4 regions of the Rhizobium sp. KNZ2-6A genome follow, and region 3 is predicted to be linked to each of the others. Evidence: riboswitches for the same ligand, from Rfam matches in the RefSeq annotation. Region 3 holds a riboswitch; each other region holds the start of a gene.
What was found. A riboswitch is a leader RNA that binds a small molecule or an ion and turns the genes downstream of it on or off. The one in region 3 is predicted to bind cobalamin.

Region 1 (7,380 bases), on a different contig from region 3:
TCGGCAGATCAGCCGCAACAGGCTGGACTTGCCCGAGCCGTTCGGGCCTAGAAGGCCGAGAACCTTGCCCCTTTCCACCGCCAGGCTGACGCCATTGACGATCAACGTATTGCCAGCCGCAAAGGTCACTGTGTCCACAGCGATGCTCATGCCGTCCTCCGGGCGCGATAAAGAATGATGGCGAAGGCGGGCGCCCCGAACAGGGCGGTGACCACGCCGATCGGCAGGATCTGCTGGGGAATGATGATCCTCGAGACGATATCGGCGCCGACCATGAAGATGGCGCCGGCAAGGGCCGCCGCCGGCAGCAGCCTGTCATGGCTTGGTCCCACCATGAAGCGGGCGGCATGCGGGATGACGAGGCCGACAAAGCCTATGGAGCCGACGATGCTCACGACCGCCGCCGTCATGAAGGCCGTCACGCCGAGCAGCACGATTTGCGCGCGTCGAACCGCAATCCCCAGCGAGGCGGCCGCATCAGTGCCGAAGATGAAGGCATCGAGCACGCGGACATGCGCCATGCAGACGGCAAAGCCGAGAATGGCGACCGGCCCCGAAAGATAGACATCCGGCCAGCGCACGCCGCTCAGCGAACCGAGCAGCCAGAACATGACGCCCCTCGCCTGCTCGGCATTGGCCGACGTGGTGACGATATAGGAGGTCAGCGCGTTGAAAAGCTGCGAACCGGCAACACCGCACAGGATGATGCGCTCGCTCGTGCCGCCGACACCCGTCGCAAGCAGGCCGACGAACAGGAAAGCGACGATCGCACCCAGGAAGGCGCCGCCGGAAAGCCCGAGAATGCCATAGCCGAGCCCGAGGATCATGATGCAGACCGCACCCGTCGAGGCGCCCGCCGAAATGCCGAGCACATAGGGCTCGGCAAGCGGATTGCGCAGCAGGGCCTGCAGGATCACGCCGCTCAATGCCAGCGAGGCGCCGGCGCTGGCGGCAACCAGCGCCCGGCTCAGGCGATAATCCCAGACGATGCCCTGATGAATCCGGCTGAGCTCGAAACCCGTTCCGAACAGCCGGTTCGATACGGCCTTTGCGGTCGTCGACAGCGGGATGGAAATCTCGCCGATCGACACCGCAAGACTGATCATGAAGGCCAGAAGCACGACGGCGGCCAGAGCAAGCGCCAGCAGCGTCCACCAGGGCCGTCGTTCCGCGGTAAGGTGCATCGTCACCACGCCAGACCGAAGGATTTGATGCTCTTGGCCAGGATTTCGATGCCATCGATGGTCCGGATGGTCGGGTTCATCGATTGAGCATCCATTAGAACGAAATGCTTGTTCTTGACGGCGTCGAGCTGGCTGGTGACCGGGTCCTTCTCGAGGAAGTCGAGCTTGACCTTCGGATCGTCGGCCGCATAGCGGCGGCGATCCATGGTGGCGATGACGATTACGGCCGGATTGGCCTGCGCAATGGTCTCCCATCCGACGAGCGGCCATTCTTCCTCGGTCGTAACGACATTCCTGGCGCCGATCGTCTTCAGAATATAGGCCGGCGCGCTGTTCTTACCGGCGATGAAGGCATCACCGTTGACTTCCTTGCTGGAGAACCAGAAGACGATCGGCAGGTCCTTGGATTTTGCGCCTGAAATCGAGGCAACCGCATCTGCTTCACGCTTCTTCAGCTCCGCGATCAAAGCGTCGCCGCGATCCTTAACGTCGAAGATCTCAGCGAGTTCATCGATCTCCTGATAGATCAGGTCCATCGTGAACAGCTCCTTGCGCACGCCGTCGCCGCCATTGGTATTGACCTTGGCGACGCAATCGGTCGGCGCGATATAGGTATTGATGCCGAGCTCGGAAAACTGCTCGCGCTTGCCAACGGAGCCCTGTGGGCCGACATGCCATTCGAATTCGGCGGCAACCAGATCCGGTTCCTTGCCGACGACGGATTCGAAGCTCGGATCATTATCGGCAAGCCGCGGGATCCTGGCGTTGGCTTCGGCAAATTGCGGCAGGACCGGACCGACCCAGACCGCCGTTCCGGCGACCTTGTCGGCAAGGCCGAGCGAGAAGAGGATCTCGGTCATGCCCTGCCCGATCGAAACGATCTTGGCCGGAGCCTTCTGGAAGGTGACCTTCTGGCCGCAGTTGTTGATGGTGAGGGGGTATTGGGTTGCGGCGAAGCCGGACGCGGCAAAGCCCGCCAGACCGAGGGCAAATGTAATGGTCGTCAAAAAATGGGGCATGAACGATCTCGATAGGAAGGAAACTGGGCGGTGTTAGCGCGATCACGCTTAACAAGACCGCCGCCGGTTGCGAGGATCCCAATCAAGACCGATAGATGTCTGAAAATGTCGAAGGCTCAGGTCAATCATTCTCTCTGTCCCTTCCGGGCATCCCCGCCCGGCTGATTGGATCGTGATCGACGGCAGGTCTCCTGGCTTGCGGATATCTGACGATCATCTGCCTTCCCGCAAGCTTAGCTGCAGTGGCATGGCTCAATGCCTCGGGAATAGACCAGCAGACTGGTCACTCCCGGATGATCGGCAATCCGCTTACAGTTGCGGGGGCAGCCACGGTCTAGGTCCCTTTTGGGTCGTCCTCACCGTGTTCCCTATTAATCCCCGCGGAGTCTTCCTTGGGGAACCGTCACATCCAGTTATGCCGGATGACCCCTCCCCGTCAAGGACGCATGGATGCGATAAAGCGAAGGCGCGCCACGTCCACAACATCTGCATGGCCGGCTTAAGCGGCCTCGGCCAATTCCACGCGATTTCGCCCGCCGGCCTTGGCGCGATAGAGTGCCTTGTCGGCAGCCTCGAGCACGTGCTTGAAATCGGCATTCGGCTCATGGGAACAGGCAATGCCGATGCTGACGGTGACGCGGATGCTCTCCTGCTCGAACATCAGGACTGTCGCTTCGATATCCTTGCGGATTTTCTCCGCAATGGCGGTCGCTGCCTTAACATCGGTGTTCGGCAGCAGAACGACGATTTCTTCACCGCCATAGCGGGCGGCAATATCGGTCCTTCGGACGGTCTGCCGGATCACGTCCGCGACCCGCGCCAGGACCGTATCGCCGAAGGAATGGCCCCAGCTGTCATTGATCTTCTTGAAATAATCGATATCGAGCATGATGATCGAAAACGGGATGCGCCTGATGCCAGCTTCCTTGCTGCAACGGTCCCCTTCCCGCTGCAGGACACGGCGATTGGGAAGCCTCGTCAGCGGATCGAGGCTTGCTTCGCTCTCAAGCGCGCGCTGGATGCCGATGCGATATTGCTCTCGTTCCAGCAGATCCGAAAGAAGAAAGACACCGAGTATATTGACGGTGGTGACCGGAAGCGCTGCCGAAAACAGAAGCTCGCGCGCGACCGGCCACGGCAGAAAGACGAGAACCACGAGCGACGTGCAGGTCGCCAGGCCGAACAATGCCGATCGCCTCCACCCCGTGCCGATCCACTGCCGCGGCAGGAGGCTGAGTATATAGCCCGTGAGCGCGACGATCAGTATCCCGGCAATGCCGCCGACAGCGCCTACGCCGCCGACCATGAAACGGAACAGGCCCATCATGACAGCCGCAACAACGGTCCCCAAGAGGCCGCCATAGACCGGTGTCAGGACGAGCAGGATCGAGCGGCCATCCTGGATAACGCCAGGCATCCACTGGATCGGATCAGCCATCGACAGGATGCCGACCACGCCAAACAACAATCCGACCGCAACCGATTTCAAAACGCCGCGATCGACGATCCGGATGACCCAGGAATAGGCATAGACGATGATGGCAACCTGCCCCAGGACGCGCACCAGCGAAGGCAAATGTATTTCAAATCCCATGGCTATCCCCAATCTTCGCGAGGAGCCCCGTCGACGGCACGCACCGGGCATAATCGAAGTCAGCGCAGGATACCACGCGATCTCTATAAAATGGTTTATCGACTCTCTTGCTCAGCGACGGTGACATGACGTCGCTTAGAGCGGCACAGGGGATCGGGTGAGAACCGGAAATGATGATCATTGTCGTAATCGAACTTCGAAATTGACGCGTGTCGATGCCGTGGTATCCGACACCGCAATCCGAGCGGTGGCGCATTCACGGACTTTCGGGAGATTATAAAACATCAAGGAAGAGGAACAATGTGGATGAAAAAATCAAAAGGTTGATAACACCGAGCAGCTTGCCGAAGCTACCCGAAGCCTTCCCCGTGGATCGCTTTTGCACGAAGTATGGATGACAGGCGCTATCTGGCGTCCCGAATGAAGCGGTCAAGTGCCGTCGCACAATTTTCCCGCGTCAGGCGGCGATCGATGCAAGATCAATGCGAGGAGCTTCGCTGAAAAGACGGTAGGCTGGCTTGAGCGCTCCGTGCATGGCCCTAAAGCCGATCACGATCATGCCAATGGTCGTTTCGGGAAGGGCCAGGCCGGAGCGACCTGTCGCATCGCCCCACGATAGTTTGCCCGAACGCTCCGATCGCAGATTGCATATCCCCAATTCACCAGCTTTTCGGATACATCATCGCCGAGATTGCTGAGCCGGGTCGGCGCGCTGGAAAGGGCCGCGATCTCCTTCGGTGAACATGGCAATGCGCCCTCCGCCGTGAGTTTGGACGGGTCCGTATCGATACCCCAATAGGAGCCGAAACGACCGTATCCCTGCGCGACGATCAGGGATGCCTCGTCGCTTACAGCTGCGGCCGCCTTGAAGCGGCCGATGAGATCGCGACGGCGCAGCGCTCTCACCTGGTTATCGGTGACATCCAGAATCCGGCGCAGTTGACTGACCCAATTGCGGCAAAGGCCGGGATTTCGGGCAAATGGCGCGCCGCCATCGCTGACGAAAAGAGTTGCGAAGCGCTTTACCAGCGGCTCGATGCCGTGATTGTCATAGACGCCTCCGTCAGTGAGAATGACGGTCTTGCGGAAATCGCGGATCGCCGGGATCGGTTTGGACCGCGCCGTCGGCCAATCCTGAAAACTGCCGTCCGCAAACCTGAGCACCAGTGGCGACAGAATGGGAGGGAAGGCCGAAGAGGCGGCCACCGCCAGCGCCAATGGAAAATCCGGCCGGTCGATCCGCCCGACGATGTAGTCACCGGCATAGGCCTTGCCAAAGCGCCAGAGGACGCCGGTCTGCAGGTTCGTCGCGCAGAATATGAACTGCGGCTGGTCGGGCAGATCCTGAAGGCTGCGCCCCTGAAACAGATGCCTGTCATAGGATTTTGCCATTTGCCGCGCGGCGGACGTTCCAGGCAGGAGCCCGATTACCGCATCCATGATGTCGATCCTTGCCCGGGCAAAAGCGAGCATCAGACCGGCGAAGACATCGTTCATATTGGCAAAATCAGCCTTGACGAGATCGGGCCAAACGCTCGCGAGCCAGGCGGTGGTGATCGAGCCGCCGGAAACGCTGGAGATGCGCTTTGCCTGCTGCAGAAGCCCAAGCTCGGCCAGGCGGATGAAGGCGCCGACGTGAAAGAGCATCGCCCGAAATCCGCCGCCGGACGCGGCGATACCGATACCCGCCTCGAAGCCGTTGCCGTCCCACCGGAAATCGGAGGCCTCCACGGCCCTCTTTTTCGGCGGAAAGAGGTATCGCATCGATCTCATTCATGGACCATGCCTCATTGTCGGCACCGGAGATCTCCATGCCACGGCGCGCATCTCCTCAGTGCGAGAACAGAAGGCGGTCCTTTGCCGCCTGCGAAGCCGCCACGTAGAACCGCTGAAACCAGGCCGCCTGTCCCGGGGCCGGAGGCCTGGCGAGCGTCAGGCTGTTGGGCGCGCCGGCACCCTGCATCGCCGCGCGGAAATGGAGATGATCGAATATCCGGAGCGCTTCGAGTGCATAGGATGTCGCGACCCGCTGGTCTTCGATCATGACGAGATTGTCGCCATTGCCCGTTTCGCCGCTGGGCGACAGGTTGGACGATCCTGTGAACACCTTGGCCGTCGGCAGGTTGAAGTCGGTCACCACGAACTTGTCATGCTGATGAATACCGCTGCCGCCGCTCCACTCGGTCTTGAAGGGTTCCGGCGCGTGGCTCGCAAGATAGGTGAAATCCACCAAACCGATCGTGCCATCGGGTTTGTGGATTTCGAGCCCTCCTTCCTTGTCGGAAATGCCGTAGCTGAACACATCCTTGCCCATCAGCCGATCGACCGCCTGACGCACCGGGCCTGAGCGGATCTGGTTGAGGAAGGCGATGGCATAGAAGACGGAAGATGAGGCCTGATCGATCGCCGCGCCAACGGGACTGAGCGACAGATTGCTCGATTGGTGCGGCGAAAAGCAGAAATGCGCGGCTGGCATGCCGGGCGCCTGCACCAGGCTCCATTTGCTGCTGAGCCCGTCCTGTTTGAAGGCGTCCAGCCCCTGGAAGGCGAGATCGAAGGCACGGCCGAACAATCCGGCCGCATCGCTTGAATGGAACACGAGCGCATTGTTGGCCTGGATGTAGAGACCGCGATAGCTGAAATTGGTCGAGCCGAACAGGACTTTGAGGGGTTGGTCGCCACGCCGGACGATGAAGACCTTGTTGTGCTGCAGGGTTTTGAAATGCATGCGCTTCACCGCACCCGATCCCGCCGAGACCGCAAGACGCGCGGCCGCCTGCGATTCCGCGCTGCCGGCGGGTTTGTGCGATCCCGAATCGTCGATGATGGCGCGAACGCGATTGCCGCAGCTTTCGAGCTTGGCGACGATATCGCGCTCGTTGAAATCATAGGCGAAGACATCGATGGAGAGATTAGGATCGTTCACCACCTCGTCCAACAAGCCGAAGATGAGATCATAGGCTTCGAAGCCGAGCCACTGGTAGACGTCGCCCGGCAGCTTCGTGAACGTCAGTCCTTCATCCGCATCGCTCGGGATGACGTCCGGATTGTTGCCGAACTTGTCGGCATAGGCCTGCGAGGAGGCGAAGTTGCGGGTAAAGCCGATATCGAGGTAATCGCTATAGGTCATGCGGTCGAGCGAGATCGGCAGATCAACCTGATCGCCGCTGCGCAAGCTGCCTGCGGCATTCATATGCATCTTCGTCACCCGGTAGAGATAGGTTCCGTCCGTCGGGTCATAGGGAAAATGCATCCAGCGGAACCTCTGAAAGGGAGCCTCCGTCGACAGGAAATTGCGGAAACCGTCGACGCCCTTGCCACTGCTGTAATCGAAATTCAAACGGTTCCTCAGCGGAACGTAGTCGGCCGAACTCGGGCTCTTCACCTCGATCGCGAAGCCCACGAAATCATCCTCGGGATGGGTAACATCCATCCCGATGAGGCACATGCGTTCGCCGCGCCACAGTTTCACTGCAAGGCTGCCGGCGCTACCAGTATTGGCAAAAGTCATCTCAATCCCCTCGTAACGTTGGATGAAGGCGATGCTTGTCTTTCGTGCAGGAATGCAGAAGGCCGTTGGGCC
Region 2 (7,380 bases), on a different contig from region 3:
GTCAAAATTAAAGCCGCCGATGCGGTCGCATGGCGGCTTGATGCGCGCAGGCTTGCGGCTTGACCGGATATCAGCCGACGTTATAGGTGCGGATGAAGCCGACGGTGCCGAAGCGAGTGTCGAGCTGCTGCAGGCGGTTTTCCGGGCGGTTGGCCGGAAGCTTGCCATTCCAGGCGATCTGGATGGAATTCTGTCTGTTGAAGATGAAGAGCATTGGGGTATCCTCCGAGCCGGATCGGCCCATTTCGTTGTTTGTTTTCGCGATGGAGATAATCCTCTCCAGCGTAACTCACAACGGATGAAGTCGTCATCAAATGTCGCAAACAGAGCATATTTTAAAGTGATGCATTTTTGTATCTGGACGGTTGCTTTCAACCGTTGGAGATAGCGGCGAAATCAAGGCGAAACTCCGCGTCTTCAGTGGCTGCGGCATATCGAGGTGGTGGGGAATGACGAAGGCGATCATGCTGCAGGGAACCGGTTCCGATGTCGGAAAAACGGTATTGGTCGCGGGGCTATGCCGGCTGTTCGCCAACAGAGGCGTGAGGGTCCGTCCGTTCAAGCCGCAGAACATGTCCAACAATGCTGCCGTTGCCGAGGATGGCGGCGAGATCGGCCGCGCTCAATGGCTGCAGTCGCTGGCGGCGCGCGTGCCGTCATCCGTGCATATGAATCCGGTTCTGCTGAAGCCGCAATCGGAGACGGGTAGCCAGATCATCGTGCAGGGCAAGGTCTGGGGCCATGCCAAGGGACGGGACTATCAGGCACTGAAGCCGCAGCTGCTTGGCGCGGTGCTTGAAAGCTTTGCTGCGATGCGTGCCGGAACCGATCTCGTCATCGTCGAGGGGGCCGGTTCTCCCGCCGAAATCAATCTACGCCGGGGCGATATCGCCAATATGGGCTTTGCGACGCGTGCCAACGTTCCCGTCGTGCTGGTCGGTGACATAGACCGCGGCGGCGTGATCGCATCGCTCGTCGGCACCTACCATATTCTGCCGGAAGAAGACCGCCGGATGATCCGTGGCTACATCATCAATAAGTTTCGCGGCGATGTCTCGCTGTTCGGAGAAGGCATCGAGGCGATCGGCGGCTTCACTAGATGGCAATGCCATGGCGTGGTGCCGTGGCTCAAAGCGGCGGCGCGCCTGCCGGCCGAGGATTCCGTCGTATTGGAGCGGTTGGCACGCGGCTCGTCCGGCGCGCTGAAGGTCGCCGTGCCCGTGCTGTCGCGCATCGCCAATTTCGACGATCTCGATCCATTGCGGGCCGAGCCTGACGTCGATCTCGTCTTTGTCAGGGCGGGCGAGCATTTGCCAGCCGATGCGGGCCTTGTGGTGCTGCCTGGCTCCAAGTCCACGATCGGTGACCTGCTCGATTTGCGCGAGCAGGGCTGGGACCGCGATATTGCCGCGCATGTGCGCCGCGGCGGCCGCGTCATCGGCATTTGCGGCGGCTACCAGATGCTCGGTCATACCGTCTACGATCCGCTCGGAATCGAGGGATCGGTCACCGAGACGCCCGGGCTGGGCCTGCTTGAAATCGAGACGGAAATGGCGCCGGAAAAGACGGTGCGCAACAGCATGGCCGTCTCGAAGGAATATGACGTGCCACTGTCGGGCTATGAAATCCATCTCGGCGTGACGCGCGGCGCCGACTGCGAGCGGCCCTCGACTGTCATCGACGGCCGGCCCGATGGGGCGATATCGCCTGATGGCCGCGTCATGGGCACATATCTGCACGGTCTCTTCGGCAGCGACGCCTATCGGGCAAAGTTGCTCGCAAGCTTCGGCCTCGCCGGCGAGCGCATGGACTACCGCGCCGGTGTCGATGCGGCGCTGGACGACATCGCCGGGGAATTGGAGGGCGTGCTCGATCCAGCCTGGCTCGATAGCCTGGTTCGGTAAAAACCTGAGGTGGCGACCCGCTTAGAGTTCGCCGGAGACCTCGCGCCTGCGGCGGTCGAGTTCCTCGCTGTAGCGCCGTAGCGTATAGCTTTCCGTCAGCAGGCCGATCACCTTGCGTTCGATCAGATCGTTGACGACGACGAGCGCTTCACTCTTGGTCTGGTCGAACATGGCGGCCGCTTGCTTGGCGTTCATCTGCGGCTGCAGGAACTCGTTGCGCAGCTGGATGAAATCGGAAAGTCCGTGTTCCTCGTCGTCCTTCTCGACTGGGCTCGCATAGACGTCGGGGACCAGAACCATTCCCGAATATTTGTCATTCTTGTCGAGCAGGATGACCCGCTGCGCCGAGCCGATCGGAAAGCTCTTGCGGAACTCCTCGATGCTCATGTCGATGCTTCCCGTGTGCACGTCGGGGCGCATCATGCGGGCCACCGTGAGATTGCGGATCCAGCCAACGTCGTGGGCGCTGCGGATGCTCTCGCCGCGCAGGTGGAAGCGCCATGTGGCGAAGGAGTAGCCGAAGCTGGTGCGGACCACGAGCGACGACGTGATGACGGCAGCCAGCACCAGGGCGGTGATCGGGAAGTCGCCGGTGATCTCCAGCGCCAGGAACGTCATCGTCAGCGGGCCGCCGATGATCGCGACGGCCAGCGAACTCATGCCCACCACGGCGTAGACGGCCGGCGTCAGCGTGTTGTGATCGAAATAGGGGGCGCAATAGGCGAAGATTTTGCCGAGAAGCGCACCCATGAACAGGGATGCGAAGAAGAGGCCGCCTCTGAAGCCGGAGCCGATAGAGACCGCTGAGGCCAGCGATTTGAGGAGGAACAGCCCGACCAAGGCCCTGAGCGTCACGTCCGTCGATAGGTTGAGATGCAGCGCGCCATGCCCCGCCGACAGAACCTGCGGGGAGATCAGCGCCAGTATGCCGACAACAAGACCTCCGAGCGCCGGGCGGAAGGGCGGCGCGATGGAGCTCTTGCGCGCCAGCTCCTCGGTCCAGGCGACGCCCTGCATGATCAGGATGCCGACGCCGGCGCAGCAGGCGCCGAGCAGAAGCGCCGGCAGATAATCGGCTGGGGCGATTGATCCAATATGGCCGATATCGATGGCGAAGTCATCGCCGGCGAGCAATCTTGCGATCATCGTCGATATCAGGGCCGAAACGACGACGGGCGTCAGTGTCAGGATGGAATAGGTGCCGATAATCAGCTCGAAGGCGTAGAAGGCGCCGGTGAGCGGCGCATTGAAGGCGGCGGCAATCGCGCCGGCGGCGCCACAGCCGACGAGCATGCGCAGATCCGCGCGCCGCATTTGCATCTTGTAACCGAATTTTGAGGCGATGCCGGCGGCAAGCTGGGTGTAACCGGCCTCGAGCCCGACGGAGGCACCGAATCCATTCGAGATCAGGTTCTGCACGGCGACGAGGATGCTGTCCGTCAGCGACATGCGGCCGCCGTGCAGCGCATTGGCTTCGATCGGGTCGACCATCGGCTTCTTGCGCGTGCGCGACAATATGTAGAGCAGGATGCCGAGGATGATGCCTCCGGCGATCGGCGCGATAAACAACACTGATTTGTCGGGAATCGCCATTGCCGCCGAGCTCAAGCGCTCATAGTCGGTTATGCCGTAGATGAGGCTGTGAAGCTTACGCGAGATGAAGCTCATCGCCGTTACGGCGCAGCCGGAGGCTATTCCCGCCAGTGCGCCGGCGAAAACAAGTCCCAATTCGCCACGGCGCAGCAATGCTCTGAACCGACCGAGATCGAACAGGGCGGAGAAGACGCCGAGGCGTCGCGCTTGGAATTTCTGCAACATTGGAAACGAACGAATGGTTTACTCGGATGTGAGGGCTTACCCTCTATAAACTTCTAACATCAAAGAAATGCGGCAAAAAAGCCGCTGATTTGCTGGGAATATTGGGCGATTTCGCAATCGGGACGCTCAGCGTCGCATCCCATGCCCTTGATTGACTTGAACTCAGTGAAAGCCTAATCATTGCCGGCATAACGAATGGTTCCCGAGCGGCGATCTGTCGCATGGGATGAAAAGGGAATGTGAAGGGACGGACCCAATCCGGGCGTTCTCATCACAGCCGACCCCGCGACTGTAGAGCGGTCAGGGTCTTTCGTTCGGTTTGAAGCCCATTCCGTCGATGGTTCGCATGGGGCGAACGGGGCGGGGCAGGAACAAGTCGAAAAAGCCACTGGCGTGGCATCATGATCAACCCGGGCTGGACGCCTCTTAAGTCTACGAATCGTCCGCCTTTTCATGATGAATTGCCGGGAAGGCGAGGAAGACCCGCTGGCGCACGATCGGGGGCGACCGATTTCGGTCCGCCCCCGTCGCGGCGCCTTATCCGCGAGCCAGGAGACCTGCCATGCGTGCCGGGCACAGAGCCTGTTCTGGAACGTCAGTTCCGCTGCCAGCACGGAGGTTGTTATGGCGCAAGACGAGTTTTCGGCGTGTAGGCGCCTCTTTTCCGGTAACGGCTTCATGCCGCCGGCCCTCGCTGTTGCGCGGGAGCGGGAATAACGCATGTCGTCTTCTGCTTCCCGAGCTGTTTTCGTCCTCGGCGGCGCCCGCTCCGGCAAATCCAGTTTCGCCGAATCCCTGATTTCCAACACCGGTCTCGAACGTCACTATGTGGCGACAGGTCAGGCGTGGGACGATGAGATGCGCGAGAGGATCGCTCAGCACCGTGCCGGCCGCGGCGATCTATGGCAGACGCATGAGGAGCCGATCGATCTCGTCAAGCGGCTCGCCGCGATCGACGCCGAAGGGCGCGCCGTGCTTATCGACTGCCTCACGCTCTGGCTGACCAATTTGATGATGGCGGAGCGGGACATAGCGGCGGAGTTTGCCGCCCTGACTGCATTTCTGCCGACTGCACGATCGCGGCTCGTTCTCGTCTCCAACGAGGTCGGGCTTGGAATCGTGCCGGAAAATCGCATGGCGCGCGAATTTCGCGACCATGCCGGCCGCCTGCACCAGATGGTCGCGGCGGCGAGTGCCGAAGTTTATTTTATCGCAGCGGGATTGCCGCTGAAAATGAAGGGTTGATCCATATGAACCAGGAAAAGATTCCAGCCACCGTCATCACCGGCTTCCTGGGAGCCGGCAAGACGACGATGATCCGCAACCTCCTGCAGAATGCCGGCGGCAAGAAGATCGCGCTGATCATCAATGAATTCGGCGATCTCGGCGTCGATGGCGATGTGCTCAAGGGCTGCGGCGCGGAGAATTGCACCGAAGACGACATCATCGAGCTGACCAATGGCTGCATCTGCTGCACGGTCGCCGATGACTTCATCCCCACCATGACGAAACTGCTGGAGCGCGACGCGCGCCCGGATCACATCGTCATCGAGACCTCGGGCCTCGCGCTGCCGCAGCCGCTGGTCGCCGCCTTCAACTGGCCTGACATCCGTACCCACGTCACCGTTGACGGCGTCATCACCGTAGTCGATAGTGCCGCCGTCGCCGCCGGCCGTTTCGCCGACGACCACGACGCCGTCGAGGCTGCCCGTGTCGAGGATGATTCGCTCGACCACGAGAGCCCGATCGAAGAATTATTCGAGGATCAGCTGACCTGCGCCGATCTGATCGTGCTCAACAAGACCGATCTGATCGACGTCGACGGTCTCGGCCGTGTCCGCGCCGAGGTTGCCTCCCGCACCGTCCGCAAGCCGACGATCATCGAAGCGAAGAATGGCGATGTACCCGCCGCCATCCTGCTCGGCCTCGGCATCGGCACCGAAGACGACATCGTCAACCGCAAATCCCATCACGAACTCGAGCATGAAGACGGCACGCCGCACGATCACGATGAGTTCGACAGCTTCGTCGTCGAACTCGGCCCGATTGCCGATCCAGCCGCCTTTATCGATGCGCTGAAGGGCGTGATCGCAGAACATGACGTGCTGCGCCTCAAAGGCTTCGTCGATGTCCCCGGCAAGCCCATGCGTCTGCAAGTTCAGGCTGTCGGCAGCCGCATCGACACCTATTTCGATCGCGCCTGGACACCGGGCGAAGCGCGCGCAACCCGGCTCGTGGTGATCGGCCTGCATGAGATGGACGAGACGATCGTGCGCAAGGCGATTGAAGCGTTGGTCTGATCGATGCTGCGTCTTTGCCGTGCGATACCCCCCTCTGTCCCTCGCGGGACATCTCCCCCACAAGGGGGGAGATTGGAAACTCGTGGCTGCCACATCGTAAAACAACCGATGTTGGGAGTTGCTGGGGCTTTGGGAGGTAAGTTCAGCGAAGCATGGCTCCGAATGATCTCCCCCCTTGTGGGGGAGATGTCACAACGTGACAGAGGGGGGTATGCCGCCGCATACTCTAAGGTCTAATGCATCTCCTTCTAGCTCAAAAGGGAACGATCAGCGACGGCGAAGAGGCGATCGATCTCGGGCAATCGCCCGGCGATATCGTCTTTCTGTCGGCCGCCGATACCGAGCTTGCGGCCATTGCCGCAGCCAACGGTGAGGGTGGTCGGTCCCTTCGGCTTGCAAGCCTGATGAGCCTCAAGCATCCGATGTCCGTCGATACCTATGTCGACAGGACAGCCCGGCATGCGAAGCTCATCATCGTGCGGGCGCTGGGTGGAGCGAGCTACTTCCACTATGCGCTGGAAGCATTGCATGCCTGCGCGGCGCGTCAGGGGGCCTTGATTGCGGTACTGCCGGGGGATTCGAAGCCCGATCCGGGACTGACGCCTTTTTCCAACGTCGCGCTCGATGATCTCAATGCGCTCTGGTCCTATCTGATCGAGGGCGGGGAGACGAATTCCAGCGCATTTCTCGCCTATGCCGAGGCGATGCTATCAGGCGCCGATAAGCCAATGCCTGCCGTGCCCTTGATGAAAGCGGGTATCTGGTGGCCGGGCCGGGGTGTGATCGGGGTCGAGGAATGGTGGAGGGTTTCCAATTCGGAGATGGCGACCCCTGCAGGATTCGAACCTCCGACAGTCGCGCTTTCCTTCTATCGCGCCCTCGTACAGAGCGGCGAAACCAAACCCGTCGAAGCCATGATAGAGGCTCTCATCGCCGAGGGCATGCGACCGCTGCCGGTATTCGCCTATAGTCTCAAGGATACCGTGTCGGTCGGTATCCTCGAAAGTGTCTTTACCGAGTTGAAGCCGGGCGTCGTCATCAACTCCACAGGCTTTGCTGTTTCGGCACCGGGCGCCGATCGTCAGCCGACGGTTCTTGAGACCGGCGAGGCCGTCGTTCTTCAGGCCATATTTTCAGCTTCGTCGAGGGGAGCCTGGGAGGCATCCTCACAGGGGCTTTCGGCGCGTGATCTCGGCATGAACGTGGCTCTGCCCGAAGTCGATGGGCGTGTTCTTGCCCGCGCGGTGTCCTTCAAGGCTGCGGCCCGCTATGACGAACGGGTCGAGGCCAACATCGTTGCCAGCGAGCCGCTCGAGGATCGCATGCGCTATACGGCGCGGCTCGCCGCCAATTGGGCG
Region 3 (7,380 bases):
CGGTAATGGCGAGCAGGTCGCCGGCAATGGCCAAACGCGGCCGCGGATCACGCCAATGGCCGTCCTTGCTGTAGGGTTCGGTGACGGCCCCGGACTTGACGATTGCGCCTTTCACCACATCAAGAAGATGCAGATTGCCGTCTTCCGTGAGGATATAGGCGTGCTGAGGCTTTGCCGGGTCGAGCGCGAAGTCGACGCGTCGTGTCGGCAGTTCGATCAGTTTATATGGCTCGGCTTTGTTGTCCGGATCGATCAGCACGACATTCTGCTCGCCATAATTGCCGAGGAAGAATTGTATCGAGGTGCCGCCGAGCAATGTCGATACCTTGCCTTTCGGGAAAGACGGATCATAGGCGAGCATATCGAGCTTTGGGCCGTCGATGCCGCCGGGGCGTGCTACGAGGACACCTTCTTCGCAGCCGAAGGCGACCAGCCGGGCTGAGGTGGCCTCCCCGTGAAGGCCGGTGCAAGGCTTGATATCGCCGACCTGCTCGCCCTTTCGATCGAGGATGCGCAAGCCGAGACGCGGCGGCAGCTCGCCCTCCTTGACCGGCGCCTCCATGTTCGGCGCCGATACGAGAAGATGATTGCCCATAGGGACGGCAACGCCATGATGGGCGGCCATCGTCTTGAATGCACGTATGTCCGCTTTGCCCTCGGCGAGACCACTCTCGGACAGAAGGTCGAACTTGTCAGCACGATCGTAGAAGATCGCCACATCATTGCCATGGGTTACCACGTGCCCCGGCTTTTCGCCCCTGATCGATGTCGAAAGCAGTTTCGGCTCCGAAAGCTCGATGTCGCGATGTTCTCCATGGTCGGAGAGCGATATGCCGGTGGCGATCGCGTGAACCACATTCTTTTCACCCTGCACGGCGAAGACCGTTCGGCCGGATTGGCTGAGCGACAGGGCGGCATAGCCGTCAAGGTCGAACCGGGCGATCTCCTTGCCGCTTTTGGCATCGATCGCGCGGACGATCGGCTGGCTGTGATCGGCAACGAACAGCCGCCAGCTTTCCGCCTCGCTTTCGTTATCCGCGAAAGAGGGAAGCGGAAACAGCAATGTGCAGGCGAGCGACGAGGCCGCAAGGAAGGGACCAGAGCTTGTACGTGGCATGGAAAATCCTTTATGTAATAACATTACATGAGCGATGTAATAAGATAACGCTGCGCTTGTCCAGCCCCTGCATGCACGCATCAAGCGAAATGATGCGTGCTTATCAACATGGAAATCGATTTGGGGACGTCGAAGCAGTTGACGCAATTTTAACCCGGACTACTATATATAGTGTTCAAGGTTCCTCTGATTCGCAAGGATTGGAGGCTAAGATGGGAATCCGGTCGGCAAGCATGATGATTGCCAAGCCGGAGCTGCCCCCGCAACTGTGAGCGGCGAGCATTCGTTTGATGACGTCACTGAGGCCGTGTGTCTTGGGAAGGCGAAATGAATGTTATGACCCGCAAGCCAGGAGACCTGCCTCGAGCAATAGCGTCCACGGGCGGGGTGTCCGGCAGGCGAGCGACGTCTAAGCGGCATGATCGCCGTCGTCGCTTCCTCGAAGGCTCCGCATAAATTACTTCGGGGTGAAGTCCATGTTCCTGAGCGTCCATAGCCGTCCGCGCGAATGACGGTCGCTTAAACGCGTCCGGCAGCCAGCTAGACTTGCCCCATTTTTCATCCTGCCAAAGCGGGCATCGGCCGATGCCCGAATGATTTCGCCTGCCCATAACATAGGAGGATATCCGATGAGCATCACCGTCTACAGCAAGCCCGCCTGCGTCCAGTGCACAGCCACGACCCGCGCCCTCGATCGCCAGGGGATAGACTATACCATCATCGACGTATCCGCCGATGCGGCGGCCTATGAGCTGGTGCAGGGTCTCGGTTATCGTCAGGTTCCGGTTGTTGTTGCCGGCGAGCTGCATTGGGCCGGCTTTCGTCCCGACATGATCAGCACGCTTGCGTGAACAACGTGGCCTGAGGAGCTGAGCAATGGGTGAGATCGTCTATTTCTCCAGCCGTTCGGAGAATACCTATCGCTTCGTTGCCAAGCTTGCATTGCCGGCCGCCCGTATTCCGCTTGCCGCGGGAGACGAGTTTCGCGTGACTTCGCCCTACGTCCTGATCGTCCCGACCTATTGCGGCGAAGGTGGCAAGGGGGCGGTGCCCAAGCAGGTGATCCGCTTCCTTAACGATGCGGGCAACCGTTCGAACATCCGCGGGGTCATCGCCGCGGGCAACAGCAACTTCGGCGCGACCTTCGGGATCGCCGGCCACATCATCTCCACCAAATGCCAGGTGCCGTATCTTTACCGGTTCGAACTCCTGGGAACGGATGAAGATGTTGCCAATGTCAGACACGGATTGGAACGATTTTGGACACGCTAACCTCTTCTTTATCGCGGGACGTGGGCGACCGGCCGGCGAAGACCGCGGAAACGGCCTTAGATTATCACGCCCTCAACGCCATGCTGAACCTTTATGACGAGCACGGAAAGATCCAGCTCGACAAGGATCGCTTGGCGGCCAAGCAGTATTTCCTCCAGCACGTCAACCAGAACACGGTCTTCTTCCATAATCTGCGGGAAAAGCTCGATTACCTGGTGGCGGAGGGCTACTACGAGCGGGAGGTGCTGGACCACTATTCCTTCAATTTCGTGCGCGATCTCTTCGATCATGCCTATGCGAAGAAGTTCCGCTTCCCGACCTTCCTCGGCGCCTTCAAATATTACACCAGCTACACGCTGAAGACCTTCGACGGAAAGCGCTATCTGGAGCGCTATGAGGATCGCGTCTGCATGGTGGCGATGACACTGGCGCAGGGCAATGAGCAGCTTGCCCGCGATCTGGTCGACGAGATCATCTCCGGCCGCTTCCAGCCGGCAACGCCGACCTTCCTCAACGCCGGCAAGAAACAGCGCGGCGAGCTGGTTTCCTGCTTCCTGCTGCGGGTTGAGGATAATATGGAATCGATCGGCCGGGCCATCAATTCCGCGCTGCAGCTTTCGAAACGCGGCGGTGGCGTGGCGCTATCGCTTACCAACATCCGTGAGGCCGGTGCGCCGATCAAGCATATCGAGAACCAATCGTCCGGCATCATTCCTGTCATGAAGCTGCTGGAAGACTCCTTCTCCTACGCCAACCAGCTTGGCGCGCGGCAAGGGGCAGGCGCCGTCTACCTGAATGCCCACCATCCGGACATCATGCGTTTCCTCGATACCAAACGCGAAAATGCCGACGAGAAGATCCGCATCAAGACGCTGTCGCTCGGCGTGGTCATTCCGGACATCACCTTCGAGCTCGCGAAGAACAACGAGGATATGTACCTCTTTTCGCCCTATGATGTGGAGCGTGTCTATGGCGTGCCGTTTACCGAGATTTCGGTGACGGAAAAGTATCGCGAGATGGTCGCCGACAGCCGCATCCGCAAAAAGAAGATCAAGGCGCGCGACTTCTTCCAGGTGATCGCCGAAATCCAGTTCGAGAGCGGCTATCCCTACATCATGTTCGAAGACACGGTGAATCGTGCAAACCCCATCGCCGGCCGCATCACCATGAGCAATCTTTGCTCCGAAATCCTGCAGGTGAGCGAAGCCAGCGAATATGGCGACGACCTTTCCTACAAGCATATGGGCAAGGATATTTCCTGCAATCTCGGCTCGCTCAACATTGCGGCCGCGATGGACAGCCCCGATTTCGGCAAGACAATCGAAATGTCGATTCGGGCACTGACGGCCGTCTCCGACATGAGCCATATCTCCTCGGTTCCCTCTATCGAGAAGGGTAATGACGACAGCCATGCCATCGGCCTCGGCCAGATGAACCTGCACGGCTATCTCGCCCGCGAGCGCATTTTCTATGGTTCCGAGGAAGGCGTCGATTTTACCAATATCTACTTCTACACGGTCACCTATCACGCCATCCGCGCTTCGAACCTGCTTGCCGCTGAGCACGGCCGGAGCTTCAAGGGTTTCGAGAATTCGAAATACGCCTCCGGCGAGTATTTCGACAAATATACCGAGCAGGAATGGAACCCGGCGACCGGGCGTGTCGCTGAAATCTTTGAAAGGGCCGGCATCGCCATCCCGACGCAGGAGGATTGGCTCGAATTGAAGCAGGCCGTAATGGAAGGCGGCCTCTATAACCAGAACCTGCAGGCCGTGCCGCCGACGGGCTCGATTTCCTACATCAACCACTCGACCTCCTCGATCCATCCGATCGTCTCCAAGATCGAGATCCGCAAGGAAGGCAAGATCGGCCGCGTCTACTATCCGGCCGCCTTCATGACCAACGACAATCTCGATTACTACCAGGATGCCTATGAGATCGGGCCGGAAAAGATCATCGACACCTATGCGGCAGCGACGCAGCATGTCGACCAGGGCCTGTCGCTGACGCTGTTCTTCCGCGATACCGCAACCACCCGCGATATCAACAAGGCGCAGATCTACGCCTGGAAGAAAGGCATCAAGACCATCTACTATATCCGGCTTCGCCAGATGGCGCTTGAAGGCACGCAGGTTCAGGGCTGCGTCTCCTGCACGCTCTGAACTTTTGAGGGACCATGACAATGAATATGCAAATCAAACCGGCAAGCCGCGTTCGCGCCATCAACTGGAACCGCATCGAGGATGACAAGGATCTCGAAGTGTGGAATCGTCTGACCGGCAATTTCTGGCTGCCGGAAAAGGTGCCGCTCTCGAACGATATTCAGTCCTGGGCCACCCTGAAGCCGGAGGAGCAGCAGCTCACCATCCGCGTCTTCACCGGCTTGACGCTGCTCGACACGATCCAGAACGGCGTCGGCGCCGTCAAGCTGATGGCCGATGCCGTCACGCCGCATGAAGAGGCGGTGCTGTCGAACATCTCCTTCATGGAAGCCGTGCATGCGCGCTCCTATTCGTCGATCTTTTCGACACTCTGCCTGACGCCCGACGTCGATGATGCCTACCGCTGGTCGGAGGAGAACGAATTCCTGCAGCGCAAGTCGGCGCTGATCATGGAGCAATATTCCTCCGACGATCCCTTGAAGAAGAAGGTCGCGAGCGTCTTCCTCGAAAGCTTCCTGTTCTATTCGGGCTTCTATCTGCCGATGTTCTGGTCGAGCCGCGCCAAGCTCACCAATACGGCCGATATGATCCGCCTCATCATCCGCGACGAAGCCGTGCATGGCTACTATATCGGCTACAAGTTCCAGCGCGGCCTCGAACGGCTTTCGGAAGAGCGGCGGCAGGAAATCAAGGATTTCGCCTTCGATCTTCTGCTGGAGCTTTATGACAACGAAGCCAGATATACCGAAGCGCTCTATGACGGCGTCGGCCTGACCGAGGACGTCAAGAAGTTCCTGCACTACAACGCCAACAAGGCGCTGATGAATCTCGGCTACGAAGCGCTTTTCCCCTCCGAGGCCTGCAGGGTCAATCCGGCCATTCTTTCCGCACTCTCGCCGAATGCGGACGAGAACCACGACTTCTTCTCCGGCTCCGGCTCGTCCTATGTCATCGGCAAGGCTGTCGCCACCGAGGACGAAGACTGGAATTTCTGAGTCTTGTGCCCAGCGCGGCTGTAATGGAGTGAGAGCTGATGGTGTCGCGCCAGCCTCGCGGTCACGCAGCTGCATTCGCCTTCGTTTGAAAACACAAATGGCCGACCCTAGCGGATAGGGTCGGCCATGGAATCCATCGGGCTTTGACGGCCCGGATCGGCATTACTTGTTGAGTGCATCCTTCAGCGCCTTGGCCGGCGTGAAGGCAAGCTTCTTCGATGCGGCAACCTTGATGGTTGCCCCCGTTCCCGGATTGCGTGCTTCGCGCTCCGGCGTGTCCTTGACCTTGAACTTGCCGAAACCCGGAATCGAGGTTTCGGCGCCGGAGGTGGCGGCTCCGGTGATGGCTGCAAAGACGGCTTCTACGATCGCCTTGCTCTGAACTTTGGTGAGCTTATGCTCTGCGGCAATCTGATCTGCGATTTCATTAGTAGTGGTCATGAGGCTTCCCCCGCATTGGTGACGCCGGAATCATTTCCATTGCCGGTGCCTATTGTCACCTGGAGTCCTGCCCGGAAAGGCCGAGAATGCCTGCATTTCCACAATTTCCGACGTATCGGAGCCATTTCGGACGCTTTGCGCGGGTGATTTTCCAGTCGAAGAGCGAGCCGGGCAGTCGGCGGGAGAGCGGTTGGCGGCCTCCGGAGCGCCTGCGAATCTGCTGGAAAGGTCAGAATCGGGAGGCTCTAGCGCGTCTTTTCGCCGTGCGGATCCGGGCTATAGCGGCGTAATCGAGGCTGGTTTTTCGCAAGGATGGCCTATAGAGGCTTGCTCATGATGAATGAATGGGACAGGCAATGGAACACGAGATCAAGGTAGACAATCGTGGCGATTTCGGGCTTTGGGCCATCGAGGTCGCCAAGCAGATCATCAGCGATGAGGGCTTTGAACTGGCACGAGCGGCACGGGATGGCACGGATGATGATGTCCGCGCGGCCGGCAATGCGCTCGGGCAGGCGATCACCAATGCGCTGATGGAAGTCTATGACGGGCTGATCGAAGGCGCGGATGAAGATTAGGGGCGTCTCCGCAGGTTGCGGCCAGTCATCCGCATGCTCGCTTGATCGGCATGCTCAGGATTGAAGTTTTCAAGCTGCACCAACTTAAAATCGCACCTTACAATCGCGAACCGCCATTCCCATATAGGAGCGGATTAGTCTTTCTGCCCTATGACAGGAGAGCCAATGTTCAGTGCAATACCGCGTTTTGCCAAGATCGCAGCCATCGTCGTCCTTGCCGCCGCTTCGTCCGTAGCGACCTTTGACGCTGCCGATGCGCGTCGCGCTGGATCCAGCGGATTCGGAAGCCGCGGGACGCGTACCTTCGATACGCCGGCCATCACGAGGACAGCGCCCACGCAGGCAGCACCCATTGACCGGACGATGACGCAGCGACCGCCGCAGCAGACGACGACCCAGCCGCCGCTTGGCGCGCCCCAGCGTCCAGGTCTTTTCGGCGGCTTCGGCGGGTCGATGATCGGCGGCCTGATTGCCGGCGGCCTTCTCGGCATGCTACTCGGCCATGGTTTCGGCGGCGGCATCGGCTTCCTCGGCATGCTGCTGCAGATCGGCCTGATCGTGCTGCTCATCAGCTTTGCCATGCGGTTCTTCGCAAACCGCCAGCGCACGCAATATGCAGCGCCGGGATCGGGCACGTCTTACAACATGAACTCGATGAACAATGCGAGCGCATCGCAGCGTCCCTCTTTCTCCTTCCCATCCGTCGGCGGCGGAGCGGCGGCCGCGCAGAAGGCGCGTCAAGCCAATGACGAGATCGGGCTGCAGCAGGCCGATCTCGATCGCTTCGAGCATCTCCTCACCGAAATCCAGTCGGC
Region 4 (7,380 bases), on a different contig from region 3:
GGCATTCCGCACCTCCTGACCCCCGTCGTCACCGATCCCAAGAAGGCCGTGATGGCGCTGAAGTGGGCGGTGCGCGAGATGGAGGATCGCTACAAGAAGATGTCGCGCCTCGGCGTTCGCAATATCGACGGCTACAACAGCCGCGTTGCCTCCGCCAAGGAAAAGGGCGAGACGATCCACGTCATGGTCCAGACCGGCTTCGACAAGGGCACCGGTGCCCCGATCGAGGAGAGCCAAGAAATGGACCTGACGCCGATGCCCTATATCGTCGTCATCGTCGACGAAATGGCCGACCTGATGATGGTCGCCGGTAAGGAGATCGAAGGCGCGATCCAGCGTCTGGCGCAGATGGCGCGTGCCGCCGGCATCCATTTGATCATGGCGACGCAGCGTCCGTCGGTCGATGTCATCACCGGCACGATCAAGGCGAACTTCCCGACGCGCATCTCCTTCCAGGTGACGTCGAAGATCGACAGCCGCACCATCCTCGGCGAGCAGGGAGCCGAACAGCTCCTCGGCCAGGGCGATATGCTGCATATGGCTGGCGGTGGCCGCATCTCCCGCGTTCACGGTCCCTTCGTGTCCGACGAGGAAGTCGAAAAGGTTGTGGCACATCTGAAGCTGCAGGGTCGTCCGGAATATCTGGATACGGTCACCGCCGACGAGGACGAGGAAGACGAGGAAGAAGATACGGCTGTCTTCGACAAGGGCGCGATTGCCTCGGAAGACGGTGACGATCTCTACGAGCAGGCGATCAAGGTGGTCATGCGCGACAAGAAGTGCTCGACCTCTTACATCCAGCGCCGCCTCGGCATCGGCTACAACCGCGCTGCATCGCTCGTCGAGCGCATGGAAAAGGACGGCCTGGTCGGCCCCGCCAACCATGTCGGCAAACGCGAGATCATCACGGGCAACCGCAACGGCAGCGGCAATTCGGGCAACGAGGATTTTGAGTGATATAATTGGGGGATGACATTTGCTGCGGTCGTCGCGGAGAGTGTGCACCCCCCTCTGTCACTTTCGTGACATCTCCCCCACAAGGGGGGGAGATTGGTGACTGGCGGCCTATGCTTGCTCCAAAAAACATCGCATCCGCGGAGACCAAAGCATGATGGTTTGCTAAGGCGGTGCAACACGCTCCCAACAATCTCCCCCCTTGTGGGGGAGATGTCACGTCAGTGACAGAGGGGGGTATCAGAGGCTCAGCATACTCAGAACTAACTTCTTCCTATGCATAGCGCATCAGGTCGATCTCGATATCAAACACGCTCAAGCTTGATATGCGGCAACGGCGGCAGCTCGACGCGGATCGCATCGTTGCGCTGTACACGACCGCCTTGCGAGACGATGCCCATGATGCCGGCCTTGCGGATCAGACCGCCCTCGGCATCCTTGTCGAGCACCGCATGCAGCATGCCCTTTTGAAAATTGTCGATCTGCTTGCAGGGATTGCGCAGGCCCGTCACCTCGACGATTGCATCCTCGCCGATATGCAGGCGCGTGCCCTGGGGCAGGGAAAGCAGGTCGATCCCTCTGGTCGAGATGTTCTCGCCCATGTCGCCCGGCGCGACGGAAAATCCCTTTTCGGTGAGCTCGTCGAACAGTTCTTCGTGGATGATATGCACCTGGCGCAGATTGGGCTGTGTCGGATCGACCGCGACGCGCGAGCGATGCTTCACCGTCACCCCCATATGCGCGTCGCCTTCCACGCCGAGCCCCGTCAGTAGCTGAATGTGATCCTTGCTCTGCTTGCTGAACTCATGCACGCCGCTGCTGCTGACTGACGTCACATATACGCGCTTGTCGTCCATGCTGAGCCCTTCCATGACAACCTAGATTCAGAGCGTGTCTCGCCGCCGTTAAGGCAGCCGACCAGCTCTCATACCTTGAGGACCTTCCCTGGATTCATGATGCCGGCCGGGTCGAAGGCCGTCTTGATCCGGCGCATCAGGTCCATCTCGATATCCGAGCGGATCGACGCCAGCTCGTCGCGCTTCAACTGGCCGATGCCGTGCTCGGCGGAGATCGAGCCGCCATGCCGAAGCACCAGTCCGTGCACGATCTTGTTGATCTCGCGCCAGCGGCCGATGAACTCCACCTTGTCGGCACCGACGGGCTGCGAGATATTGTAGTGGATATTGCCGTCGCCCATGTGGCCGAAGGCGCAGACGCGGGCGCCCGGCATGGCGGCGACCACAGCCTTTTCGGCTTCCGCCATGAATTGCGGGATCTGCGCCACGGGCACGGAAACATCGTGCTTGATCGAGCCGCCTTCCGGCTTCTGCGCGTCCGACATGCTTTCGCGCATGTGCCAGATGGCCTTCTGCTGTGCCTCGGAACTGGCGATGGCCGCATCCTGGATTAGGCCGTCCTCGTAACCCTGTTCCAGCAACGCCGTCATCATCCGCTCAGCCGTTTCGGCCGAATCCGAGGTGGAGATGTCGATCAGCACATACCAGGGGTGAGCCGTCTCCAGCGGATCGCGCACGCCGGGAATATGTCGCGTGGTGAACTCCACGCCGATGCGCGGCATCAGCTCGAAGCCGGTCAGCGCCGCGCCGCAGAGGCTGGAGGCATTCTTGAACAGGGTCAGCGCGTCGTCGACCGATTGCAGGCCGGCAAAGGCGACCTGATGGCCGAGCGGCTGCGGAAAGAGCTTCAGCACGGCGCCGGTGATGACGCCGAGCGTGCCTTCTGCGCCGATGAAGAGGTCGCGCAGATCGTAGCCGGTGTTGTCCTTCTTCAGGCGACGCAAGCCATTCCAGATCTCGCCGGTGGGCAGCACGACTTCGAGGCCGAGGCAGAGCTGGCGCATGTTGCCATAGGCGAGAACAGCCGTGCCGCCGGCATTGGTGGAAAGGTTGCCGGCGATGCGGCAGGAACCTTCCGAGCCGAGGGAAAGCGGAAACATGCGGCCATGCTCGGCCGCTGCCTTATGGACATCGGCGAGAACACAGCCGCCATCGACAACAATCGTGTTGCCGACCGGATCGATATCGCGGACGCGGTTCATGCGTTCCAGCGACAGGATGATGTCCGAGCCGCCCTCGCGTGGCGTCTGGCCGCCGACAAGGCCGGTATTACCGGTCTGCGGAACGATGGCTGCGCCGGTCTCGCTGGCAAGCTTGAGGATCGCGGAAACCTCTTCGACCGAGCCCGGTTTCAGCAGCATCGGCGAAGCGCCGTGATAGAGACCCCGATTTTCCACCAGATGCGGCGCGATCTCCGCTGGGTCTCCCACAGCATGCTTTTCGCCGACGATGGCGGCGAAGCGGTCGAGGAGGGCGGAAGAAGGGGCGGAGTTGCTCATGGCGTATCCTTTGCCGGATTTAGTCTCTGGGCGCTGCTGCGCGGCGCAGCCGGTCGTTGATGGCCTCGCCGAGGCCCTCGTCGGGAATATGCGAAAAGGCGATGGTCTCCGCACCCGTGGCATCGGCGCGCTTCATGAAGTCGAAGAGGTTTGCGGCAGCTTCCGAAAGATCGCCGGTGGCGCTCAGATCGAGCACGGCAATAGCCTTTTCGATGCCGGCAATATCAGGCGTCCCGAAGCGGATCAGCGCCTCGTTTGCGGAAACCTCCATCGCGTCGAGCCGCACCGCTGCTCCCGGCGCATAATGCGAGGCGAGCATGCCGGGCGCCTCGATGGCAGCGGAGGCCTTCTTCTTGCGCTTCAGCGCCTTGCCCGCCACCCGCTCGATCTCGCTTGCCGCGAGGCCGCCCGGTCGCAGCAGGCGCATCTCTCCATCCTCGACCTTGACGATGGTCGACTCCACGCCGACGACCGAGGCCCCGGCATCGAGAATGAGGGTAATGCGCTCACCGAGATCGTCATGGACATGGTCGGCGCTGGTGGCGCTGATCTTGCCCGACGTATTGGCGCTCGGCGCGGCAAGCGGTCGGTCGAAGGCGCGGATCAGCTCGCCGGCAAAGCCCTGGGGCACACGGATGCCGACCGTATCGAGCCCGGCGGTCGCCAGCGGATGGATGCCGCTATCAGGCTTGAGCGGCAGAACCAGCGTCAGTGGGCCGGGCCAGAAAGCTTCCGCCAGCTTGCGCGAGATCGGGTCGAAGATGGCATAGCGCTCCGCCATGGCAAGGTCGCTCATGTGGCAGATCAGCGGATTGAAGCGCGGACGTCCCTTCGTCTCGTAGATCCGGGTAATGGCGGCAGGATTGGTAGCATCGGCTGCAAGGCCGTAGACCGTCTCCGTCGGCAGGCCGATCGGCAGACCCTGGGCAAGCGTTGCCGTCGCGACCTCAATCGCCGTTTGCGGATGTTCGAGAATATCTATGTGTCGTGCCATGGCCTGCCTGCTTGCAGTTCAGGCCGTTCTTATGCTCTTCGAGTTTTCGGATCAATCGTCAAAGCTGGCGAATGATATCGCGAAGCTGCTCGTTGCGGGCGCCGAGGAGGAGAACATTGCGGATGGCGATCTGCGGATCGTGAGTGTGGAACAGCACGCCGTTGCCTCTGACGTCGCGGTTGATCGTCAGCTTCTTGTCTTCGGCTTCCTTGTCCGGATGGATCGCGACGGCGAAATACAGCCGCGAATATTTGAGGCTGATGTCCTCGAAGAAGTTCTCTTCCTGGCCGATGCGGGCAAAGAAGTTGGCGATGTAGAAGGCCCAGTTCACTTCCTCATATCGCGCGAACTGGGTCCGCGCGGCGGTAACGTGACAATAGCCGAGATGCGGCGTGTCCTTCAGCGTGTGATGAAAGATGAGCTTCGGAAAGCGGATGGACTTGTGGAAATTGTTGAGCCGGTCATGGGTCTTTTCGCCGGCGTCCCGGAGCTTCAGCGCCGTGCGTTCGGCCACCTGTTCATGGGTCAGGTATTCCCGCTCTTCCGCCAGCCAATGCGGCCTGTTGCGGTTGATGCGGCCGGTGCGCAGGAATTCGCTGTAGCCCGTCGTCGATACCGCTGCCGCCGGTTCGGGCTCGGCGGGCTTCCCAGCGTCGAAATATCTGAGTTTGGCCATGCCGGATCTCGCTGTAAATCTCTTTAGGCGACATGATGGATCACGGAGCTTGAGCCGAGCTTGATCGCACTGAGCCGAAGGCTCCCGATGGCGGCTCTGCGGGCGCTCTCCGCCGCCCAGTCATTCCCCTGATTATCGGCCGTTCGAGGACCTGTCGCAATCAGGATAAGGCGTCGTTGACGGAATGCGTATGCGATGCGCGGGCCATCTCCTATGCAAGCGCCTAAGAGATTGAACCGTCTCTCTATATTGTCACGATATGCAACCGTCCCATCATCCGGTTTCGCTTGTCGTCAATTTCGAAGCCGATGTCGCATTGCAGCACAGCGGCCGATCGGGCCGAGGGATATGATGACATCAATCTCAAGGTGCCGTCTGCTAGGGAGACGGAGAATTGGGAAGCCGGTCAAAATCCGGCGCTGCCCCCGCAACGGTGGTGGAGTAAGGCATGGCGAATTAAGCCACTGGGTCGATCGACCTGGGAAGGTGCCATGGGGCTCTGGAAACAGGGCCGCTCCAGAGCCCGGAAACCAGCCTTGGGCACATATGGTTTACTGACCGCGGCGGGCGGTCGGGACATTGCTTTCGGCTGTCTTCAACCGGCCGTGCATGTCCTTCGCCCGTTTCCTGGTACTGCGAAGGATAGGCAAATGGATATCGGCAGCAAAGTTCTGCGGCAATTGAAGAACCACCGGACGGGTTTGAGTCTGGAACAACCATTCTATACCGATCCGGATTACTTCAAGCTCGATATGGAGACGATCTACTATCGCGACTGGCTGTTCATCGGCCATGATTGTGAAGTGCCGCGCGCGGGCAATTATTTCACCGTCCAGATCGGCGATTATCCCGTCGTGATCGTTCGTGGCCGCGATCAGGTCATCCGCGCCTTCCACAACAGCTGTCGCCATCGCGGCTCGCGCGTCTGCACGACCGAGCGCGGCTCCTCGGCGAAGCTTGTCTGCCCCTATCACCAGTGGACCTATGAGCTCGACGGCTCGCTGCTCTTTGCCCGCCAGATGGCGGAGGATTTCGACAAGAGCCAGCATTCGCTAAAGCCGGTTCATTGTGAAAGCGTCGGCGGCTACATCTTCATCTGCCTCGCGCAGAACGCTCCGGATTTCGCGCCGGTTCGCGCGACGATCGAGCCTTACATGGCACCGCACCGCATCAGCGAAGCCAAGGTTGCCTTCCAGAGCACCATCATCGAAAAGGGCAACTGGAAGCTCGTCTGGGAAAACAACCGCGAGTGCTACCATTGCGCGGCCAATCACCCGGAACTTTGCCGCACCTTCCCGGAAGCGCCGACCGTTACCGGCGTGCAGGGCGCGATGAACGACCCCGTCATCACCGAGCACTGGCAGCGCTGCGAAGCGGCCGGCCTGCCGAGCGAATTCAAGATCTCGCCGGATGGTCAGTTCCGCGCCGCGCGCATGCCGCTGATCGAGGGGGCCGAGAGCTACACCATGTCCGGCCAGAATGCCGTCAGGCGGCCGCTTTCACCCGATGTGACGATCAATGGCATCGGCACCATGCTGTTGTTCCATTACCCCACAACATGGAACCACATCCTCGGCGACCACGCGATTTCCTTCCGCGTCCTGCCGATCAGCGCCGAGGAAACCGCCGTCACCACCAAGTGGCTCGTCCACAAGGATGCCGTCGAGGGCGTCGATTATAATCTGGAAGAGCTGACGCACGTCTGGACCGAAACCAACGATCAGGATCGCCGTATCGTCGAGGAAAATGCCTTCGGCATCCGCTCCCCGGCCTATGAGCCCGGCCCCTATTCGGAAATCCATGAGGGCGGCGTCATGCAGTTCGTCGAATGGTACACGACGTTTATGGTCAACCGGCTGCAGGGCGACCAGGCCAAGCTTTCGGCGGTTGCCTGAGCATGAACATGACCGTCTCCCTTTCGCACCGCCACCTCGACCAGATGCAGCCCTGGAGTGACAGGCAGCATCTGCTCGAATGCCTCTCGGCAACGCCCGAAGCGCCCGACGTGATGACCTTCACGTTCCGGTCCGATAAGGACAACTGGTTCCGCTATCTGCCGGGCCAGTTCGTGACGCTGGAGTTGCCGACGGCTCCGGAGCCGGTCATGCGCACCTATACGCTCTCCTCGACGCCGTCGCGGCCCTTCTCGGTCGCCGTGACGGTGAAGGCACAGAAGGATAGCATCGGAACGCGCTGGATGTTCGAGAACCTGAAGCCGGGCATGCGCATCAAGGCTTTCGGCCCGCTCGGCGATTTCAGCCATATCCGTCATCCCGGCGAAAAATATCTCTTTGTTTCCGCCGGCTCAGGCATCACACCGATGATGTCGATGACGCGCTACATGGCCGACACGGCACCGCTGTCGGATATTACCTTCGTCAATTGTTCGCGCGGCCCGGC

Region 1: linked by a shared signal. The riboswitch ahead of ACPYOP_RS17555 (ABC transporter substrate-binding protein) and the one ahead of nrdH (glutaredoxin-like protein NrdH) in region 3 are both predicted to bind cobalamin.
Region 2: linked by a shared signal. The riboswitch ahead of cobU (bifunctional adenosylcobinamide kinase/adenosylcobinamide-phosphate guanylyltransferase) and the one ahead of nrdH (glutaredoxin-like protein NrdH) in region 3 are both predicted to bind cobalamin.
Region 4: linked by a shared signal. The riboswitch ahead of ACPYOP_RS16855 (aromatic ring-hydroxylating oxygenase subunit alpha) and the one ahead of nrdH (glutaredoxin-like protein NrdH) in region 3 are both predicted to bind cobalamin.

Annotation. Positions count from the first base shown of each region.
Region 1 covers NZ_JBNDIC010000024.1:24,414-31,793, reverse strand. The annotation lists gene ACPYOP_RS17565 (ABC transporter ATP-binding protein) at 1-150, opposite strand, end outside; gene ACPYOP_RS17560 (FecCD family ABC transporter permease) at 147-1,184, opposite strand; gene ACPYOP_RS17555 (ABC transporter substrate-binding protein) at 1,187-2,203, opposite strand; cobalamin riboswitch at 2,368-2,623, opposite strand; gene ACPYOP_RS17550 (diguanylate cyclase) at 2,703-3,797, opposite strand; gene ACPYOP_RS17545 (patatin-like phospholipase family protein) at 4,353-5,528, opposite strand; gene ACPYOP_RS17540 (phospholipase D-like domain-containing protein) at 5,629-7,308, opposite strand.
Region 2 covers NZ_JBNDIC010000035.1:34,152-41,531, reverse strand. The annotation lists gene ACPYOP_RS22260 (hypothetical protein) at 71-214, opposite strand; gene ACPYOP_RS22255 (cobyric acid synthase) at 450-1,904, shown strand; gene ACPYOP_RS22250 (chloride channel protein) at 1,926-3,722, opposite strand; cobalamin riboswitch at 3,902-4,301, shown strand; gene cobU (bifunctional adenosylcobinamide kinase/adenosylcobinamide-phosphate guanylyltransferase) at 4,443-4,967, shown strand; gene cobW (cobalamin biosynthesis protein CobW) at 4,973-6,022, shown strand; gene cobN (cobaltochelatase subunit CobN) at 6,259-7,380, shown strand, end outside.
Region 3 covers NZ_JBNDIC010000013.1:43,392-50,771, forward strand. The annotation lists gene ACPYOP_RS11490 (hypothetical protein) at 1-1,117, opposite strand, end outside; cobalamin riboswitch at 1,279-1,496, shown strand; gene nrdH (glutaredoxin-like protein NrdH) at 1,747-1,968, shown strand; gene nrdI (class Ib ribonucleoside-diphosphate reductase assembly flavoprotein NrdI) at 1,994-2,389, shown strand; gene nrdE (class 1b ribonucleoside-diphosphate reductase subunit alpha) at 2,377-4,551, shown strand; gene nrdF (class 1b ribonucleoside-diphosphate reductase subunit beta) at 4,572-5,546, shown strand; gene ACPYOP_RS11515 (HU family DNA-binding protein) at 5,709-5,987, opposite strand; gene ACPYOP_RS11520 (hypothetical protein) at 6,344-6,565, shown strand; gene ACPYOP_RS11525 (Tim44 domain-containing protein) at 6,731-7,380, shown strand, end outside.
Region 4 covers NZ_JBNDIC010000022.1:74,319-81,698, reverse strand. The annotation lists gene ACPYOP_RS16880 (DNA translocase FtsK) at 1-957, shown strand, start outside; gene ACPYOP_RS16875 (MOSC domain-containing protein) at 1,260-1,811, opposite strand; gene ACPYOP_RS16870 (FAD-binding oxidoreductase) at 1,880-3,310, opposite strand; gene ACPYOP_RS16865 (L-threonylcarbamoyladenylate synthase) at 3,330-4,304, opposite strand; gene ACPYOP_RS16860 (DUF6656 family protein) at 4,363-4,980, opposite strand; cobalamin riboswitch at 5,330-5,533, shown strand; gene ACPYOP_RS16855 (aromatic ring-hydroxylating oxygenase subunit alpha) at 5,631-6,875, shown strand; gene ACPYOP_RS16850 (FAD-binding oxidoreductase) at 6,878-7,380, shown strand, end outside.